DNA from 3 places in the Microbispora sp. H10670 genome. Region 1 is predicted to be linked to each of the others. Evidence: riboswitches for the same ligand, from Rfam matches in the RefSeq annotation. Region 1 holds a riboswitch; each other region holds the start of a gene.
The links. A riboswitch is a leader RNA that binds a small molecule or an ion and turns the genes downstream of it on or off. The one in region 1 is predicted to bind S-adenosylmethionine.

Region 1 (6,746 bases):
CGGCTGCTGCACGGAGACGCCACCAGGCTCGACGAGCTGGACGCGCCCGGCCCCTTCGAGCTGTTCTTCGACCTGAGCTGTTACTGCGGCATCCCGCCGCACCGCCGCGACGCCTACGTCGCCGGGCTCACCCGCCGCGCCGCTCCCGGCGCATGGCTGCTGATGTTCGGGTACGGCCCCGGGGCGTTCGACGACACGTTCTCCGGCGTCACCGCCGACGAGCTCCGTGCCCGGTTCGGCGGCTGGGAGCTGGTCGACATGACACCCGGTACGAACCCGGTGCCCACCTTCTGGTTCACCCTGCGCGCGCCTACAGGGTGAGCACCATGTTGTCGATCAGGCGGGTGGTGCCCACCTTGGCGGCGACGGCCAGGACCGCCTCGCCGCGGTGGTCGCCGCCCACCGGCGCGAACGTCGCGGGATCGGCCAGGATCAGGTAGTCGAGCAGCAGCGGCGGGTCGAACCGGGCCGCCTCCTCCAGCACGGCCCTGGCCGCGTCGAGGACCCCGGCCGGCCCGGTCCGGGCCCGCGCCGCACCGGCACTCAGCGCCCGCGACAGCGCGAGGGCCGTACGGCGGTCGTCCTCGGAGAGGTACCGGTTGCGGCTCGACAGCGCCAGCCCGTCGGGCTCCCGTACGGTCGGGGCGGCCACGATCGACACCGGGACGTCGAGGTCGGCCGTCATCCGCCGGATCAGCGCGAGCTGCTGGGCGTCCTTCTGCCCGAAGACCGCGACGTCCGGCCGCACGAGGTTGAACAGCTTGAGCACCACGGTCAGCACGCCGTCGAAGTGGCCCGGGCGGAAGGCGCCCTCGGCCGTCCCGCCCATGCCGCCCGCCGAGACCTCCACCTGCCGGTCGGGCAGGTACATGTCCTCGGCCGAGGGCGCGAAGACCACGCCCGCGCCCTCCTCCTCGCACACCCGGAGGTCGGCGTCGAACGTGCGGGGATAGCGGGAGAAGTCCTCGTGGGGACCGAACTGCAGGGGGTTGACGAACACGCTCACCACCACGTGGTCGGCGTGCTCACGCGCCAGCCGGACCAGCGACCGGTGGCCCTCGTGGAGCGCCCCCATCGTGGGGACCAGGGCGATCCTTCCCGGGCCGAGAGAGTCCCTCGCCTTGACGAGGGCGGCCCGGTCGGCGGCCACGGTCACGTCCATATGTTCCCTCCCAGGGCGTCCAGCAGGCGTTCGGCCGCCTCCGGCTTGAGCAGCCCCGCCGCCAGCGCCCGGTCGGCGGTGAGCCGCGCCAGGGCGACGTACGCGTCCGCGGCCTCGGGGGCGGCCAGGATGAGCGCGTCCACGTGTTTGCGCACCGTGCCCGCGTCGCCGCGGACGACCGGCCCGGTGAGCCCGCCGATGCCGAGACGCAGCACGTTGTCGAGGGCCGCGCCGAGCAGCGGCCCGAGCATGCGGCCGGGATGCTCGACACCGATCTTCGCGAGCAGCTCCTGCGACTCGGCGATGAGCGTCACCATGTGGTTGGCCGCGCCGGCGATCGCGGCGTGGTAGAGCGGCCGGTCCTGGTCGGCGATCCACACCGGCTCGCCGCCCATCTCGATGACCAGCGCCTCGGCCACCGGCCGCAGCATGTCCGGCGCGGTGACGCCGAACGAGCAGCCGTTGAGCTTGGTCAGGTCGTCGCTCCGGCCCGTGAAGGTCATCACCGGATGCAGCGCGAGCGGCAGCGCCCCCGCCTCGGCGGCGGGGTCGAGCACGCCGAGGCCGTACGCGCCGCTGGCGTGCACGAGCAGCTTGCCGCGCAGGTCGGCGCCGGTGGCCGCGAGGCCGGAGACCAGGCCGGGCAGCACGTCGTCCGGCACGGTCAGCAGCACGAGCTCGGACCTGGCGATGACCTCCTCCGGCCTGCTGAGCGCCTGGCCGAGACGGTCGGCGGCGCGGCGGCGCGACGCGTCGGACACGCCGCTGGCCGCCACCACACGATGACCCGCGAGCATGAGCGCGGCCCCGAGCACGGAGCCGACCCGTCCCGCGCCGAGCACTCCCACGGCGAGCCGCGCCGGGCGGTCACTTGTGTCCATGACGCCTCCCCTCGGTTCAGCGTAGCGGCGGCGCTCCCGCCGGCCCGGTGCCAGGTCGTGCCTCACGGATCAGGCCATGCCGAGCATGACCACGACGGGCCCGACGGTCGGAGTTTGTCCCGTTTCTAACGGGCCTATGTTGAGCTACAGGTACGAATGTGACTGATTTTCGCCACGGCCCACGCGTGTCGGTAGCGTGATGCGGTGTGGAGGTGACCTGGCGGGAGGCCGTCGAGCGCGCGCTCTACGGCGCGGAGGGCTTCTACCTGCGGGAGCGCCCGGACCGCCATTTCCGCACCTCGGTCCATGCCTCACCGGTCTTCGCCGAGGCGGTGCTGCGCCTGCTGGAACGGGTCGACGCGACCCTCGGGCACCCCGGTGTGGTCGACTTCGTGGACGTGGGCAGCGGCGACGGCCTGCTGGCCGCCCGCGTCGTGGCCGCCGCGCCGCCGGACCTCGCGGCGCGGCTGCGGGCCGTCGCGGTGGACCTGTCCCCCCGGCCCCGCGGCCTCGATCCCCGGGTCGCCTGGGAGCCGGAGGTCCCGTACGGGGTCACCGGGCTCGTGGTCGCCAACGAATGGCTGGACAACGTGCCCCTCGACGTCGCCGAGGCGACCCCCGCGGGCCCCCGGCTGGTGCTCGTCGACCCGGCGACCGGAGCGGAGCGGCCCGGTCCCGTCCCCGATCCGGAGGACCTGGCCTGGCTGGACCGCTGGTGGCCGCTGGGCCCGGTCGGGGACCGCGCCGAGATCGGCCGCCCCCGCGACGAGGCGTGGGCCGGGGTGATCGCGCGGCTGACCCGCGGCACGGCGGTCGCCGTGGACTACGCCCATCTCGCCGGGCGGCGCCCCGCCCTCGGCACGCTGGCCGGCTACCGCGACGGCTCGCCGGTGCCCGCCGTGCCGGACGGGTCGTGCGACGTCACGGCCCACGTCGCGCTGGACGCCTGCGCGGCGGCCGGCGAACGGGCGGGCGCGGCGGCGACCACGCTCACGACGCAGCGGGAGGCCCTGCGCGACCTGGGGGTCACCGGCGCCCGGCCGCCGCTCGCGCTCGCGTCCGCCGACCCCGCCGGTTACGTACGCGCGCTCGGCCGGGCCTCGCAGGAGGCCGAGCTCATCGACCCCGCCGGCCTCGGCGGCTTCGGCTGGCTCAGCCAGTCCCGGTGTGGATGAGGAGACATCATGATCGCGAGAATCTGGCGCGCGAGCGCGACCCCGGAGGGCGCCGACGGCTACGAGCGGCACTTCACCGAGGCGGTCCTGCCCTCCCTGCGCGGCATGGCCGGGCACCGCGGCGCCTACCTGCTGCGGCGCGACACCGACGGCCGGGTGGAGATCGAGGTCATGACCCTGTGGGACTCGATGGACGCGATCCGCCGCTTCTCCGGGGAGGACCCCGCGACGGCCGTCGTCGAGCCCGCGGCCCAGGCCGTCCTGCTCGGCTACGACACCACGGTCACCCACCACACGGTCAGCGTGTCAGACGGCGACCTTCAGTGACTCCAGGCCGCGCATGATGTAGCTGGGCTTCCAGGTCGGCTCCTCGGCGAGCTCCAGGCGGGGCGCCAGCCGCAGCAGCGCGCCGAACGACTCCGCCATCTCGACCCGCGCGAGCGGCGCGCCGAGGCAGAAGTGGATGCCCGCACCGAACGAGATGTGCGGGTTGTCCGCCCGGCCGACGTCGAGGCGGTCGGGGTCGGCGAAGACCTCGGGGTCCCGGTTGGCGGAGCCGAACAGCAGCGCGATCTCCGCACCCCGGGGGATCGCCACCCCGCCGGCCTCGACGTCCTCCAGCACCCACCGCTCGAACATCTGCGCCGGGGTGTCGTAACGCAGCAGCTCCTCGACCGCCGCCGGCATCAGGCCGGGGTCGGCGCGCAGCCGCTCCAGCTCGCCGGGGTTGCGGAACAGCGCCCACCACCCGCTGCCGGTGGCGTTGACCGTGGCCTCGTGCCCGGCGTTGAGCAGCAGCACGCAGGTGCCGATCAGCTCGTCCTCGGTGAGCCGGTCCCCGTCGTCCACCACCTGCGCGAGCGCGGAGATCATGTCGTCGCCCGGACGCTCCCTGCGCGCCCTGGCCAGCCCGCGCAGGTACTCGGCGAACTCCGTCGCCGCGCGTACGGCCGTGTGCTGGACCTCCGGCGACGGGTTCAGCTCGTACATCCCGCAGATGTCGGCCGACCAGGGGCGCAGGAGGTGGCGGTCGGCCTCCGGCACGCCCAGCATCTCGGCGATCACGGTGACGGGCAGCGGCTCGGCCACCTCGGCCAGCAGGTCGCCGCCGCCGCGCTCGACCAGCCCCTCGGTCAGCTCCGTCGCGATCCTCCGTACGCGCGGGCGCAGCGACTCCACCATCCGGGGCGTGAACGCCTTGGACACCAGGCGGCGCAGCCGGGTGTGGACCGGCGGCTCCACGTCGAGCATCCCGGCCCGGATCACCCGCCAGAAGGGCTCCTGGAAGTCCGGCTCGGGCTCCCGGCCGAACTCCTCGTGCGTGGCCGTGTGCAGGTAGGACCGGCCCAGGCGGCGGTCGCGCAGCAGCGTGTTGACGTCGGCGTGCCGGGCGACCAGCCACTGCCCGGTCGGCTCGAAGAAGCTGACCGGATCGTTGTCCCGCAGGTCGCGGTAGGCGTCGTACGGGTGAGCCACGAACTCCGGATTCCAGGGATCAAACCTCACATTGGACACCATAACGGTAAAGCGCCTCTCACCAGGGGACTTGCCGGATCGCCGGTTCTCCGGGTTATAGTGCGCTCAGGTCATGAGTGCCAGCGTCAAGCCCCGGCTTGCTGGCCGGCAACCCTCGCGCTCGCGGCGGGGTGCCCCGGGTGAGGACCGGGCCCGGCGCGCGGTGTGCCGGGCAAGCGCGGGCTCCGCCGTACGACGCCATGGCAGGGGTCCCCGACCCGAGGAGGCCTGGCGTTGTCCGCTCTCACCTTCGTCCCGCAGCAGCCCGCCAACCCCGTGTCCGAGCCGGTGCGCGTACCGGTGGTCGTGGGCGCCGACCTGGAGGTCCCGGTCCGGGGCGGCCGGCTCGTGCCGTACGCGAACCTCGACTACGCGGCGAGCGCGCCCTGTCTTGAGCCGGTGAACGCCGCCGTCGCGGCGGCGCTGCCGGCCTACTCCAGCGTGCACCGGGGCGCGGGCTACGCCTCGCAGCTCACGACCCAGCGGTACGAGCAGGCCAGGCACACCGTGCGGGCCTTCGTGGGCGCCCGCCCCGGCGACGCCCTCGTCTTCGTGCGCAACACCACCGACGCGATGAACCTGCTGGCCCGCAGCCTCCCCGAGGGCACCACGGTCGTCGTGTTCGGCACCGAGCACCACGCCTCGCTGCTGCCCTGGACCGACGCCGTACGGCTCGCGCCGCCCGCCTTCCCCGGCGAGGCCGTCCGGGCCGCCGACGAGGCCCTCGCGGCGATCGAGGGCCCGGCCCTGCTCGTCGTGACCGCCGCGTCCAACGTCACCGGAGAGCTGTGGCCGATCGCCGGGCTCGCGCACATCGCGCACCGGCACGGCGCGCGGATCGCCGTGGACGCCGCCCAGCTCGTCCCCCACCGCGGGCTCAACCTCGCCGCGCTCGACCTCGACTACGTCGCCTTCTCCGGGCACAAGCTCTACGCGCCGTTCGGCGCGGGCGTGCTCGTCGGCCGGCCCGACTGGCTCGCCGCCGCCGACCCGTACCTGCGCGGCGGCGGAGCCGTGCGAGCCGTGGGCGAGACCACCGAGTGGAGCGACGACCCCGAGGCTCGGCACGAGGCGGGGACGCCCAACGTGCTCGGCGCGGTCGCGCTCGCCGCCGCCTGCGACGCCCTCGCCGCGACCGGCTGGACCCCGCTGGTGCGGGAGGAGGAGCGGCTGCTCGCCCGCCTGCGCGCCGGGCTCGCCGCGATCCCCGGCGTACGCGAACTGTCGCTGTGGGGCCCGGACCACCCGCGGGTCGGGATCGTGTCGTTCGTCGTGGAGGGCCGCCCGGCCCGGGAGGTCGCCGAGATCCTGTCGGCCGAGCACGGCATCGGCGTCAGGGACGGCAAGTTCTGCGCCCACCCGTTCGTCCGCCACCTCCTCGGCGGCGCCGAGGACGAGGGCTGCGCGGACGGCACGGTGAGCGCCGTACGCGCCTCGATCGGCATCGGCACGACCGAGGAGCACGTCGACCGCCTCATCACCGCCCTCCGCGAAATCGCCCCCGCCTGACCCCGACCGCCGTGGCTTTCGCCGGTGGGTGACGGGCGTGAAAGCATGGACGGTATGACCGAGCAGGACGGCCCGCGTGTCGAGCGAGTGGTGGGCATCGGGGCCGGGGCGGACGCGGTGCGGCCGGGAGGGCTCGCGACGGAGGACCTGATCCTCGACATCGGGCCGCAGCATCCGTCCACGCACGGGGTGCTGCGGCTGCGGCTCGTCCTTGACGGTGAACGGATCGTGGCCGCCGAGCCGATCGTCGGCTACATGCACCGCGGTGCGGAGAAGCTGTTCGAGGTGCGCGACTACCGGCAGATCATCGTGCTGGCCAACCGGCACGACTGGCTGTCGGCGTTCGCCAACGAGCTGGGCGTCGTGCTCGCGGTCGAGCGCATGATCGGCATGCAGCCCCCGCCGCGGGCGGTGTGGGCGAGGACTCTGCTGGCCGAGCTCAACCGCGTGCTCAACCACCTGATGTTCCTCGGCGGCCATCCGCTGGAGCTGGGCGCGGCCGGC
Region 2 (6,746 bases), on a different contig from region 1:
TCTTCAGGCGCTGCGGCATGACCGGCTCGGCGTTCCACACCAGGCCGCAGTGGCTCACCGGCGGGCACATCGCCCACCCGTACATGGAGGTGGCCGGCGGCGGCGTCGTGGACGCCCTCGGCAACCTGGACAAGGGCAGCCCGTACCCGTACATCCTGGGCAAGAACCCGGGCCGCGCCTTCATCGACGCCCCCGGGGACGGCGGCTTCGCCACGGCGCCGGATCTGGCCCGGTTCGCGCGGGCGCTGAGCGACGGCACGGTGCTGGACCGGCCCTGGGCCGACGTGCTCACCGCGGCCAAGACCCCCCTCGGGCCGGCGTCGTTCGCCGCCTACGGGATCGCGATCGACATCGTCGAAGGCCAGTGGGCGTACCAGCGTTCCGGCGGCAACCCCGGTGTCGGGGCCAACTGGAGCATCTACCCCGACACCGGCTGGGTGGGCGTCATCCTCACCAACCACGACGGCGCGCCGCTGGTCGACATCATCGGGCAGGAGCTGCGGGCCGTCACCGGGGCCTCGCCCGGCGGCGGGACGGGCGGCTGAGGCGCTCGCCCGTGACACGGCCCGGAGCGGCGTGAGCCGTGATCCGCGGGCGTGGGCCCGCCGGAGAAGGACGTGAGTGTGCGGGGCTTCGCGCGGCGGGGCCCCGGTCACCAGGCGCCGGACGACGTGTATCGCGGACGTATGCGGAATCGCATACGCCACCGCAACGGCCCTCCGTCTCCAATGGAGGCATGAACCACCACGCATCCCCGTCAGCGTCGCCCCGCCGCACGAGCCGGATCGTGCTCGCCGGCCTGGCGATCCTCGGCCTGGCGAGCGCCGTGTTCGCCGTGCGGCGGCCGCTCGTGATGACCGCTCCGGCATGCCTGGCCGGACGGTGGCACGGCTGCCTCGACACGGAGAACGGCGTGCTGCTCATGATGCTGGCCGGGCTGCCGGCGGCCGCTCTGGTGACGTGGGGTCTGGCGCTCCTCCGGCAGGCCGCCGGCGTCACCTCGGCGTGGCGGAGGTCGCTGGCCGAGGTGGGGATGGTCTACGGGACGGTGCCGTTCGTGTGGCTCACCCTGATGCCGGGCCCGGGGGCCGGCACCGTCCCCGGCCGGGTGAGCCTGATCCCGCTGCGGGACCTGGTCACGATGGGGCCGATCGGGATCGGCGGCAACCTGCTGATCTTCGCGGCGCTGGGGTTCTTCGCGCCGCTGCGCTTCGCGGCGCTGGCGTCCGTGCCGCGGATCCTGGCGCTCGGGGCGGGCTGCTCGGCCGTGGTCGAGACCCTGCAGTACGTCCTGCGGCTCGACCGGGTGTCGTCCGTGGACGACGTGCTGGTCAACGCCGCAGGCGCCGTGCTCTTCGGGCTCGTGTCGCGCCGCTGGTGGCGCCCGGAGGCGTCACCGGACCGGCCTCGCCCCGCGCCGGCACCGGCGCCCGCACCGGCAGACTGAGCCGTATGCGCGTGCTGATAGTGGAGGACGAGCCCTACCTGGCCGAAGCCGTTCGCGACGGTCTGCGGCTGGAGGCGATCGCCGCCGACATCGCCGGCGACGGCGACGCGGCCCTGGAACTGCTCAGCGTCAACTCCTACGACATCGCGGTCCTCGACCGCGACATTCCCGGCCCTTCCGGCGACGAGGTCGCCCGGCACATCGTCGCCTCCGGCAGCGGTATCCCGATCCTCATGCTCACCGCCGCCGACCGGATCGACGACAAGGCCTCCGGGTTCGGGCTCGGCGCCGACGACTACCTCACCAAACCGTTCGAGCTCCGGGAGCTCGTCCTGCGGCTGAGGGCGCTCGACCGCAGACGCGCGTACGCCCGGCCCCCGGTTCGCGAGATCGCGGGCCTGCGGCTCGACCCCTTCCGCCGGGAGGTGTTCCGCGGCGGACGCTACGTCGCGCTCACCCGCAAACAGTTCGCCGTGCTGGAAGTCCTCGTCGCCGCCGAGGGCGGGATCGTCAGCGCCGAGGAGCTGCTGGAACGGGCCTGGGACGAGAACGCCGACCCCCTCACCAACGCCGTGCGCATCACCGTCTCCGCGCTGCGCAAACGGCTCGGCGAACCATGGGTCATCGCCACGGTGCCCGGTGTCGGCTATCGGATCGACACCGGCATCGCCACGGGGACGGGCCCCGGCAGCACGCATGGATAGGCGCCCAGGGCTCAGCACCCGGCTGAAACTCACCCTCAGCTACGCCGGATTCCTCCTGCTCGCCGGCGCCCTCCTGCTGGCGGTGGTGTGGGTGTTCCTGCTGCGCTACGTGCCCGACGGCGCGCTCGGCACCGGGCCGGGGGCCGCCCCGCCCGGGGCGGCGCCCCTGCGGTTCATCCCCAACCGCACCGACCTCCAGCGCGCCTTCGTCCCCCGCGCGGGCCAGGCACTGGCCTTTCTGCTGACGTTCGGCCTGCTGGGCGGATGGCTCCTCGCCGGCCGGATGCTCGCACCGCTCACCCAGATCACGGACGCGGCCCGGCGGACGACCGCGAACGGGTCGCTGTCCCACCGGATCCGCATGAAGGGCCGCCGGGACGAGTTCCGGGAGCTCTCCGACGCGTTCGACTCGATGCTCGACCGGCTCGAGTCCCACGTCGCCGAGCAGCGGAGGTTCGCCGCGAACGCCTCCCACGAACTGCGCACCCCGCTGGCGATCTCGCGGACGCTCCTCGACGTGGCCCGCCGGGACCCCACGCGGGACCGGGACGAACTCCTCGACCGCCTGCACACCGTCAACCAGCGGGCGATCGACCTCACCGCGGCCCTCCTGCTGCTCAGCCGCGGCGACCGCGGCGACTTCACCCGGGGGAGCGTCGACCTCTCCCTCGCGGCCGAGGAGGCCGCCGAGACGCTGCTTCCGCTCGCCGAACAACGCCGGATCACGCTGAACGTCACCGGCGGGGCGGCCCGGACCGAGGGCTCCGCCGAGCTCCTGGCGCGGATGGTGACGAACCTCGTCCAGAACGCGATCGTCCACAACCTCCCCGCCGGCGGCACCGTGACGGTCCACACCGAGGCGTACGGCGGCACCAGCCTGCTGCGGGTCGAGAACACGGGCCGCCCGCTCCCGCCGGAACTGATTCCGACCCTCACCGAACCCTTCCAGCGCGGAACGGAACGCGTGCGCACCGACGAGCACGCCGGCGCCGGTCTCGGCCTGGCCATCGTGCACAGCGTCGTCCGCGCCCACAACGGGACCCTCGATCTCGCTCCCGGCCCCCACGGCGGGCTCCTCGTCACCGTACGGCTTCCCGGCGCGCCGTAGGCACGGCCGCCCGGTTCGCCCCCGGCCGCTGCCGCGGGGCCGTGCCACTCGTCGTCACCGGACCGCCGCTCCTCGCGGAAAGGCCGGAATCCCCGGCGAAAGCGTGTTGACAGATTACCCTAGTTTTCCTACTTTATTTATAGGTATTGAGCGCCGACGCCAAGCCCCGGCTCGTCGGCCGGCAACCCTCGCACCGCGCGGGGTGCCCCGGGGAAAACCTGGCGGCGTGGCAGTCGCGCCGCAAGCGCGGGCCCCATCGGGGCTCCTGGTCATGGGGGCGTGCGCGGCACGCTCTCCGGGAGGCGGCATGGCCACTCACGGGGAGTTTCGGGCGGGCACAGGCCGGGACACGCCGCCTCCCCACTCCGCCGTCCCCTCTTGAACGCCGTTCCCTCTTGAACGCCGTCCCGTCTTGAACACCGAAAGGCTCTCCCCGATGTCCACGAACACGCGCTTATCCATCGGCGTCTCGCTTCTGGGGGTCCTCGCCCTCGCCGCCTGCGGCACGACAGGCAAGGACACCGCGGCGGGCAAGGCCCCCGCCGGGCCGGTCAAGGGCGGCACGCTGACGTTCGCCGTCAACACCGAGCCCTCCACCTGCCTCGATCCCCATCAGAGCCCCGCCGACGTGGCCGGCCTGTTCACCCGGCCCGCCCTGGACTCGCTCGTGTCGCTCGACACCGAGGGCAAGATCCACCCCTGGCTCGCCACCAAGTGGACCGTCTCGCCCGACCAGAAGACCTACACCTTCACCCTGCGCGACGGCGTGAAGTTCTCCGACGGCACGCCCTTCGACGCGGCGGCGGTCAAGGCCAACCTCGACCACATCGTGAACCCCGCCACGAAGTCGCAGCTCGCCGCGGGATACATCGAGCCGTACAAGGGCAGCGAGGTCGTCGACCCGCACACGGTGAAGGTCCACTTCAGCAGGCCGTACTCGCCGTTCCTGTCCGCCCTCGCCACCGCGTACTTCGGCATCGAGTCGCCGCGGTCGCTGAAGCAGCCGCAGGACGCGCTGTGCAAGAAGGTCGTCGGGTCCGGGCCGTTCGTGATCGACGAGTACGTGGTGCAGAAGGGCATCACCTACCACCGCAACCCCGGCTACTCCTGGGCGCCGGAGGGCGCCGGGCACACCGGGGAGGCGTACCTGGACAAGCTGGAGATCAAGGTCATCACCGAGGACTCCGTCCGGCTCGGCGCGCTGACCAGCGGGCAGGTCGACGGGATCGCCAGCGTGCCGCCGGTGAACGTCAAGCAGGTGCAGGGCGACCCCCGGCTGACCGTCACCACGCGGCAGGCGCCGGGCGGCAACTACAACTTCTACCCGAACACGACCTCCGGGCCGTTCGCCGACAAGCGGGTCCGGCAGGCGTTCCGCGACGGCATCGACTTCGCGACGATCGTCAAGAACCTCTACTTCGGGGCGTTCCAGCCCGCGGCGGGCCCCATCTCCCCGTCGACCGACGGGTACGACAAGACGCTCGAAGGAAAGACGAAGTACGACCCCGCGGCGGCCGCCCGGCTGCTGGACGAGGCCGGCTGGTCGGGGAAGGACGCCGAGGGCTACCGGACCAAGGACGGCAGGCGGCTGACGATCCGCTGGGGGTTCCTCAAGGCGTTCGCGCGTGAGCAGCGCGACACGCTGGCCGAGCAGATCCAGGCCGAGGCCAAGAAGATCGGCTTCGAGATCCAGTTCGTCTCCGGCACGGTCAACGAATGGCTGGAGAAGTATCCCAAGGGCGACTACGACCTCATCGACTTCAGCTGGCAGCGCGCCGACGGCGACACCCTGCGCAACCTGTTCGACACCTCCGCCATCCCCACGGCCGCCAAGTTCGGGCAGAACGCCGCCCGCCTGTCCGACAAGGACGTCGACGGCTGGCTGAGCGACGCGCTGGACACGACCGACCAGGCCAAGCGGGCCGAGCTGTACGCCAAGGTGCAGCAGCGGGTCACCGACGAGGCCGCGGTCTTCCCGGTGTACGTGTTCAACTACCTGCTCGGGACCGGCAAGAAGGCCCACGGCATCGGCTGGGAGCCGCAGGCGTACCCGACCTTCTACGGCGCCTGGGTCGAGCAGGCATGACCGCCGTCGCCGTACCGGCCACCCGGGCCCGCGCCCGGGTGGTCCGCCCGGTGCTGGTGCGGCTGGGCACGTCCGTCCTGGTGCTGTGGGGCGCGGTGACGGTCGCGTTCGCCGGCCTCCACCTCACCCCGGGCAACGTCGTCGACCTGCTCATCGGCAGCAGCACCGTCACACCCGAGGTCCGCGCCCGGATCATCGCCGACTACGGGCTGGACCGGCCGCTGCCCGCCCAGTACGCCGCCTACCTGGGCCGGGTGCTGCACGGCGACCTGGGCCAGTCGTACCAGCTGCACCAGTCGGTCGCCTCGGCGATCGGCGAGCAGGTCGGCTCGTCCGTCCAGCTCATGCTCTCGTCGTTCGTCCTGGCGGTCGTGGTCTCGGTCACGGTCGCGGTGCTGACCGCGGGCCGCCGGTGGGCGCGGGCGGTGTTCTCCGGCATCGAGCTGGTCGGCATCTCCATCCCGTCGTTCTGGGCCGGGATCCTGCTGCTCACCGTCTTCTCGTTCGGGCTGGGGATCTTCCCCGCCACCGGCGGGGACGGCCTGGAGAGCCTGGTCCTGCCGTCCGTCGCGATGGCGATCCCGGTCGTCGCGACGCTGAGCCAGGTGCTGCGCGAGGGACTGGAGCTCACGCTGGAGGAGCCGTTCGTGCTCACCGCCCGCTCGCGCGGCATGTCCGACCTGGGCGTGCGCCTGCGGCACGCGCTGCGGCACGCCCTGCTGCCCACGGTCACCCTGGCCGGGTGGATGGTCAGCTTCCTGTTCGGCGGGGCCGTGATCATCGAGTCGGTCTTCTCCCGGCAGGGCATCGGGCGGCTGACCCTCGCGGCCGTCGGCAACAAGGACCTGCCGGTCGTGATGGGCGTGGTGCTGATCGCCTCGCTGCTCTACGTCGTCATCAACATCCTGCTCGACCTGCTCTACCTGGCCATCGACCCGCGACTGCGAGGTGCCTGAGTGACCACGTCCACCCTTGCCGCACCCGCCGTGGTCGTGGGGCGCGGACGGCGGCGCCGGGTGCCGCGGGCCGGCGTCTGGGCCGCCTCCGCGTTCCTGCTGGCCGTGACCGTGGTCGCGGTGGCGCCCGGCCTGGTCGCGCACGGCTCGCCCGACCTCACCGACGCCGTCGCGGCGCTCCGGCCACCGGGCGGCGGGCACCCGCTCGGCACCGACGCCAACGGGCGCGACATCTTCACCCGGATCGTGTACGGAACGAGGCCGTCGGTGCTGGCCGGGCTGGCCGCCACCGCGATCGCGGTGACCGGCGGCACCCTCGTCGGGCTGCTGGCCGCGCTCGGCGGCCGGGTGCTCGACGAGGCCGCCATGCGCCTCGTCGACATCCTGCTCTCGCTGCCGGGACTGCTGCTGGCCCTGCTGGTCATCGCCGTCGTCGGCCCGGGGA
Region 3 (6,746 bases), on a different contig from region 1:
ACGTGCCCGGCCTGGTGATCCTCGGTCACTACGGCCTCGAACGCTGGGAGGACGGCCGCGTGACCGCCCCGCCGCCGCCGCCGGGGCTCGACCTCGTACGGACCCGGCTGCCCGATCTCGTGGCCGGGCTGCCGGGCGCGTGGATCGAGGACAAGGGCCACGCCGTCGCCGTGCACACCCGGCGCTGCGCCGACCCCGCCGCGGCCCTGGAGGAGTTGCGCGGACCGGTCGCGGCGCTGGCCGCGGAGGCCGGGCTCGCGGTCGAGCCGGGCCGCATGGTGCTGGAACTGCGGCCCGGCGGCATGGACAAGGGCCGGGCGCTGTCGGCCTTCCTCGCCGAGCGCGACGCGCGCTCGGTCATGTTCGCCGGAGACGACCTCGGCGACCTCGCGGCCTTCGCCGCGGTCGAGGAGGCCGGCCTGCCCGGCGTACGGGTGTGCAGCGGGTCCGCCGAGGTGACCGCGCTGGCGGAACGCGCCGACCTGGTGGTGGACGGCCCCGACGGCGTGGTGGCCCTCCTCGGCGACCTGGTGGAATCGCTTGGCAAGCGGTCTGCAAGCGGGCAGGTCTAACGTTCCGGACATGAACCGGAAGACCATCCCGGCCGGGTTCGCCGTGCTGACCGCCGCCCTCGCGGCCGCCACCCTGGTGGCTCCCGCGGCGGCGTCCGCGAGCGACCTCGGCGGCACCAGGCAGGTCCACCTGCGCAAGGGCCTCACGCTCACCATCCCCGCCTCGTGGCGGGTCGACGCCGTCCGCACGGACTGGACCCGCGTCATCACCGGCTCGTGCCCCACGCGCGGCACCGCGGACTACGGCTTCCGCGACTCGGGGTGCCACAGCTTCTGGGTCCTGGGTCCCAAGGCCATCAAGATCGGCCATGAGCTGTTCAACGCGTACACGCCGGACGGGCCGTTCTATCCGGCCACCGACGTCGGGCCCTGCCCGGTGCGGAAGAACCTCTACATCGGCCAGACCAAGCTCGTCGCGAAGGGGCTGCGCCAGGTCGGGCCGGGGCACAAGGCCTACTACCGCGACTGGGCGGGGCCGTGCGTGACGATGACGAAGTTCAAGGTCAAGGCCCACTTCCACCAGCGGGAGTGGTTCCTGCCCACGTCGAAGATCCTGATCGTCGACCAGTGGAACACCCTCGGCCTGGACGAGATCCTCAGGAAGGCCACCTGGCACTGATCTCTTGCCGGCATCGCCCCGCAAGTCGTCTCCAAGTGGCCGGGCCTACCGTAGGAGACATGATCGGAAAGACCATTGCGACCGCGGCGGCCGGGCTGGCCGTGCTGACGGCCACCCTGGCGGCTCCTTCCGCGGCGTCCGCGAGCGGCACCGAGCAGGTCCACCTGCGCAAGGGCCTGACCCTCACCATCCCCTCGTCGTGGAAGGCGGTCCAGGCCGGCACGGACTGGACCCGCGTCGTCACCGGCTCGTGCCCCAGCCTCGGCACCATGGACTTCGGTTTCCGTGACGCGGGGTGCCACGGCTTCTGGGTGCTGGGCCCGAAGGCCCTCAAGATCGGCAATCACACGTTCCAGTCCTACAACCCCAGGTACGGGTTCGATCCCGCGACCGACGTCTCGGTCTGCCCGAGGACCGTCCGCCTGTACAAGGGCACCATGAAGCTCGCCGGCAAGGGGCTGCGGAAGGTCGGGGCGGGGCACCGGGCGGACTACCACGCGTGGGCGGGGACCTGCGTCGACAAGAAGTTCAGGGTGAGGATGCGCTACAGCCAGCGCGAGTGGTACCTGCCCACGTCGAAGATCCTGATCGTCGACCAGTGGAACACCCCGGGCCTGGACGGGATCCTCAAGCAGGCCACCTGGAACTGAGCACCGCCGCCGCCGTCACCGGTGCGTCTCAGCGCAGCGCGGCGATCTGGTCGTCGAACCAGCGCCGCGGCGGCAGCGCGGTGGCCGCCTCCCGCAGTCGCAGGCCGCGATCGAGGCGCTCCTCCTCCGGCAGCGTCAGCGCCTCGTGCAGCGCCGCCGCCGTGGCGGTGACGTCGAACGGGTTGACCAGCAGGGAGTCGGCGCCCAGCTCGGCCGCCGCGCCCGCCTCGCGGGACAGCACGAGCGCGCACCGGGGCGACAGGATCGGGCCCTCCTTGGCCACCAGGTTCATGCCGTCCCTGACGGGGTTGACGAGCAGCACGTCGGCCAGCCGGTACGCCGCGAGCGAGCGCGGGTAGTCGTCGTTGACGTTGAGGATCAGCGGGTCCCAGTCCTCGGTGGCGTACTCGTCCTCGATCTCCTTGGCGCACCGCTGCACGGCCGCCGTGTACTCGCGGTACTCCGGCAGGTCGTGCCGGGAGGGGTAGGCGAACGCCAGATGGACCACCCGTCCGTGCCACTCGGGATGGCCCTCCAGGAACTCCTGGTAGGCCCGCAGGCCGCGGACGATGTTCTTGGACAGCTCCGTGCGGTCGATCCGCACGATCAGCCTGCGGTCGCCGACGTGGTCCCTGATCGCCGCCATGTGCGACTCGACGTCCGGTTCGGCCGCCCGCGCCCGCAGCGCGTCGCCGTCCACCCCGAGCGGGTGCACGCCGATCCGGGTGGTCCTGCCGCCCCAGGTCACCGTACGGGCCGCGTGGTCCACCCGCGCCCCGAGCAGGGCGGCGCAGCAGTCCATGAAGGCGCGCGCCCAGCGGGCGGTGAGGAAGCCGGCGTGGTCGGCGCCGAGGATGCCCGACAGCACCTCCGCCGCGACGTCCTCGGGCAGCAGCGCGAAGTACTCCGGCGGGGCCCAGGGCGTGTGTGAGAAGTGGCCGATGCGCAGGTCGGGCCGTTCGACCCGGAGCATCGCTGGGGTGAGCGTCAGGTGGTAGTCCTGCACCATCACGCGGGCCCGGTGCGTGGCCTCCTCCGCCAGCGCGAGCGCGAACGCGCCGTTGTAGGTGCGGTACGACTCCCATTCACGCGCGAACCGGGTGCCGAACTCGGGGGAGAAGGGCGTGTTGTAGAGCAGGTGGTTGACGAACCACAGGGTCGAGTTCGCCACCGCGTTGTAGGCCCGGTGGAAGACCGCGGGCGGGATGTCCAGCATGCGGATGGGCCCCGTCTCGAACGCCCGGTCGAGCCGGCCCCCCGGCGCCTGCCGCACCGCCCCGCGGTCGCCGTCCGACAGCGCCGCGCAGACCCACAGCACGTCGGTGTCCCTGACCACGTCCGACAGCCCGGACACGAGCCCGCCGCCGCCCCTGCGCATGGTCAGGCCGCCGTCCTCCGACAGGGTGAAGGACACCGGGCCCCGGTTGGACGCGATCAGGATGGAGCTGCTCATTGGGGTTTCCCCTCGATCAGAGCGGGCGCGCATGCCGGAAGATTAATAAAAGCGGACCTCCATCAATAGGATGTCAACCGATCGCGGGAGGGCTGGAACGGGATGGCACTGGACGACGTCACCGAGGAGCTGGCCGGATCGGCCGCCCGGGGAGATCACCGCGCCCTCGGTGAGCTGCTGCGGCGCATCGAGCCCGACGTGCTGCGGCACTGCGAGCGGCTACTACCGTACCGGCAGGACGCGGAGGAGGCGGCGCAGGACACGCTGCTCGCCGTGGCCCGCAACATCGCCCGGTTCGAGGGCCGGGCCAAGTTCAGCACCTGGCTGCACATCGTGACCGTGAACTGCGCCAGGACGACCTACCGGTCGCTCAAGCGGCGCTCGTCCGAGCAGGCGGAGGAGCTGCCCGAGCAGCGGCCGGACCCGCGGCGGGTGAGCGTCATCGCGGGGTCGCGGCTCGACCTGCTCGACGCGATGGAGGCGCTGGAGGCCGAGCGGCCCGACCTCGCCCAGGCGCTCGTGCTGCGCGACATCTGCCAGCTCGACTACTCCCAGGTCGCCGACCAGCTCGGCATTCCCCTCGGCACCGTCAAGTCCCGGATACACCAGGCGCGCAAGTACGTGCAGAGCGCGCTCGGCGAGGCCTACGGCTGATACAAACCATCTCGCCATCTGAGACGGCGGAACGGACACAGGGGACGCCGGGGTACAGTGCTGGAGGACCTTTTTCGAAGGTTCTACAACTGAAGATGCTCATCCAGAGGGGTGGAGGGACCGGCCCTGCGAAGCCCCGGCAACCTCCCCGGTGTCGAACTCGTGCCCACGAGGCCCGGCCGGGACAGGTGCCAATTCCGGCTCGCGGCCAGGGCGGTCGCGAGCGAAGATGAGGGAAAGGCCTCGCTTCATGGCGCACATCAGCACCGCGACCCCCACCACCGCCACCGACTTCGGCCCTGCCACCGGTCTGTCCTGCCGCGAGTGCGGCGCCCACTACGACCTCGGCCCGATCTTCGCCTGTACGGAGTGTTTCGGCCCCCTTGAGGTGGCGTACGACTTCGGAGAGGTCCGCCGGGAGGACATCGCGGCGGGCCCGGCGAACATCTGGCGGTACCGCTCCCTGCTTCCCGTCCCCGCCGGGGTGGCGGACAAGCCCAACCTGCAGCCCGGCTGGACCAAGCTCGTGCGGGCCGACCGTCTGGCGGCCGAGCTGGGGCTGCGGTCGCTGCACGTCAAGGACGACTCCGGCAACCCGACCCACTCCTTCAAGGACCGGGTCGTCGCGATCGCGGTCGAGGCCGCGCGCGCCTTCGGCTTCCACACCCTGTCGTGCTCGTCCACCGGCAACCTCGCGGGCGCGGTGGGCGCGGCCGCCGCCCGGGCCGGGCTGGACTCCTGCGTGTTCATCCCCGCCGACCTGGAGCCGGCCAAGGTCACCATGGCCGCGGTGTACGGCGGCCGCCTGGTCGCCATCGACGGCACCTACGACGAGGTGAACCGCTTCTGCTCCGAGCTCATCGGTGACGAGCTGGGCGAGAAGTGGGGATTCGTCAACGTCAACCTCCGGCCCTACTACGCCGAGGGTTCCAAGACGCTGGCGTACGAGATCGCCGAGCAGCTCGGCTGGCGGCTGCCCGAGCAGATCGTCGTCCCGGTGGCCTCCGGCTCGCAGCTCACGAAGATCGACAAGGGCTTCCGCGAGCTGATCAAGCTCGGCCTGGTCGAGGAGCGGCCGTACCGGATCTTCGGCGCGCAGGCCGAGGGCTGCTCGCCGGTCTCCCGCGCGTTCAAGGCCGGGCAGGACGTCGTGCAGCCGGTCAAGCCGGACACCATCGCCAAGTCGCTGGCCATCGGCAACCCGGCGGACGGGCCGTACGTGCTCGACATCGCCCGCCGTACGGGCGGCGCGGTGGAGGACGTGAACGACGGCGAGGTGGTCGAGGCGATCCGCCTGCTGGCCCGGACCGAGGGCATCTTCGCCGAGACCGCGGGCGGCGTCACGGTCGGCGTGCTGCGCAAGCTCGTGCGCGAGGGCCGCCTCGACCCCGAGGCCGAAACCGTGGTGCTGAACACCGGCGACGGTCTCAAGACACTTGACGCGGTGGCCGAGCAGGCCCGTCCGTCCGCGGTCATCCGTCCCTCCCTCGACGCCTTCCGTGCGGCATTCGCCAACTGAAAGCGTTATCACAGGCCCATCGGCAGCAACGAAAGCGAGTGAACAATGAGCGTTTCCGTGCGGATTCCGACGATTCTGCGGACGTACACCAACGGCGTCGCGGAGGTAAGCGGGGAGGGGGGAACGCTCCGCGAGGTCCTGCAGAAGCTGGATGCGGACTATCCGGGCATCGGAGGTCGAATCCTGGATGAGACGGGCAAGATCCGGCGTTTTGTCAACGTCTATGTCGGAGAAGAGGACGTCCGTTTCGCCGATGGGCTGGACACCGCCACGCCGGACGGGGTACAGATTTCGGTCATCCCCGCCGTCGCCGGGGGCTGAGCCGCGACACCGCCGCCGGGCACCTGACATGCACTTCTCTCGCCGGGGAAGTGAGATGTCGCCACAGCGAATGGTGAAGCTCTCAACCTTTCGGTAGAAAAGTGAATAATCGTCTGTACCGCTTTGAGCGAACGCGCCGTAGTAGTTTGCGGATTGACTCTGTTGTTCTACGCCTTGACACGGGTATGGTCGAAGACGATCGACAAAACCGGGGGCTTCTTGGGTGTGGTCCCCAGCCCAGCAAGAGGAGTCGGAAGTGGCGCAGGGCACCGTCAAATGGTTTAACGCGGACAAGGGCTACGGCTTCATCGCGGTAGACGGTGGGAAGGACGTGTTCGTCCATTACTCGGCAATCATGATGGACGGCTACAAGGCCCTCGAGCAGGGTCAGCGGGTTGAGTTCGACATCACGCAGGGGCAGAAGGGCCCGCAGGCGGAGGCCGTACGGGCCGTCTGATCCCGTCAAGCGACCATTGGAGGCCCGGTCCGCGTTCCGCGGGCCGGGCCTTCGGCTCGTCCGGGCTCGTCCGGGTGTTCGGGAACCTCGTCCAAGCTGGTCAGAGTGGCTTCCGCTTGCACTCTCGGGGGTAGAGTGCTAAATACTTGTTTGGCACTCTGAGGTCGAGAGTGACAACAACCGGGATCGGGGCGATGGGGCTCGCGCAGGGATAGCGGGTCCACGCCGTCGCGGGCGTCGGCTCGGTCCGTTGAAGACACCCTGCTACTGGGAGGTCTAGCCTAATGGCAGCCAAGATGATCGCGTTTGACGAGGACGCCCGGCGCGGTCTCGAGCGCGGTATGAACCAGCTCGCCGACGCCGTGAAGGTGACCCTCGGCCCCAAGGGCCGCAACGTCGTGCTGGAGAAGAAGTGGGGCGCCCCCACGATCACCAACGACGGTGTCTCCATCGCCAAGGAGATCGAGCTCGAGGACCCGTGGGAGAAGATCGGCGCCGAGC

Region 2: linked by a shared signal. The riboswitch ahead of HHX33_RS22475 (ABC transporter substrate-binding protein) and the one ahead of HHX33_RS32065 (aminotransferase class V-fold PLP-dependent enzyme) in region 1 are both predicted to bind S-adenosylmethionine.
Region 3: linked by a shared signal. The riboswitch ahead of thrC (threonine synthase) and the one ahead of HHX33_RS32065 (aminotransferase class V-fold PLP-dependent enzyme) in region 1 are both predicted to bind S-adenosylmethionine.

What each region holds. Positions count from the first base shown of each region.
Region 1 is NZ_JABBWW010000038.1:14,248-20,993, forward strand. Features, by position in the region: gene HHX33_RS32035 (class I SAM-dependent methyltransferase) at 1-321, shown strand, start outside; gene panC (pantoate--beta-alanine ligase) at 311-1,162, opposite strand; gene HHX33_RS32045 (Rossmann-like and DUF2520 domain-containing protein) at 1,153-2,043, opposite strand; gene HHX33_RS32050 (SAM-dependent methyltransferase) at 2,250-3,218, shown strand; gene HHX33_RS32055 (antibiotic biosynthesis monooxygenase family protein) at 3,228-3,545, shown strand; gene HHX33_RS32060 (cytochrome P450) at 3,525-4,724, opposite strand; SAM riboswitch class IV at 4,803-4,918, shown strand; gene HHX33_RS32065 (aminotransferase class V-fold PLP-dependent enzyme) at 4,968-6,242, shown strand; gene HHX33_RS32070 (NADH-quinone oxidoreductase subunit D) at 6,297-6,746, shown strand, end outside.
Region 2 is NZ_JABBWW010000016.1:170,151-176,896, forward strand. Features, by position in the region: gene HHX33_RS22455 (serine hydrolase domain-containing protein) at 1-545, shown strand, start outside; gene HHX33_RS22460 (VanZ family protein) at 737-1,447, shown strand; gene HHX33_RS22465 (response regulator transcription factor) at 1,453-2,151, shown strand; gene HHX33_RS22470 (sensor histidine kinase) at 2,144-3,259, shown strand; SAM riboswitch class IV at 3,402-3,512, shown strand; gene HHX33_RS22475 (ABC transporter substrate-binding protein) at 3,696-5,345, shown strand; gene HHX33_RS22480 (ABC transporter permease) at 5,342-6,301, shown strand; gene HHX33_RS22485 (ABC transporter permease) at 6,302-6,746, shown strand, end outside.
Region 3 is NZ_JABBWW010000041.1:17,952-24,697, forward strand. Features, by position in the region: gene otsB (trehalose-phosphatase) at 1-572, shown strand, start outside; gene HHX33_RS32695 (hypothetical protein) at 583-1,191, shown strand; gene HHX33_RS32700 (hypothetical protein) at 1,251-1,841, shown strand; gene HHX33_RS32705 (alpha,alpha-trehalose-phosphate synthase (UDP-forming)) at 1,870-3,294, opposite strand; gene HHX33_RS32710 (RNA polymerase sigma factor) at 3,397-3,948, shown strand; SAM riboswitch class I at 4,045-4,184, shown strand; gene thrC (threonine synthase) at 4,199-5,467, shown strand; gene HHX33_RS32720 (MoaD/ThiS family protein) at 5,513-5,788, shown strand; gene HHX33_RS32725 (cold-shock protein) at 6,045-6,245, shown strand; gene groL (chaperonin GroEL) at 6,530-6,746, shown strand, end outside.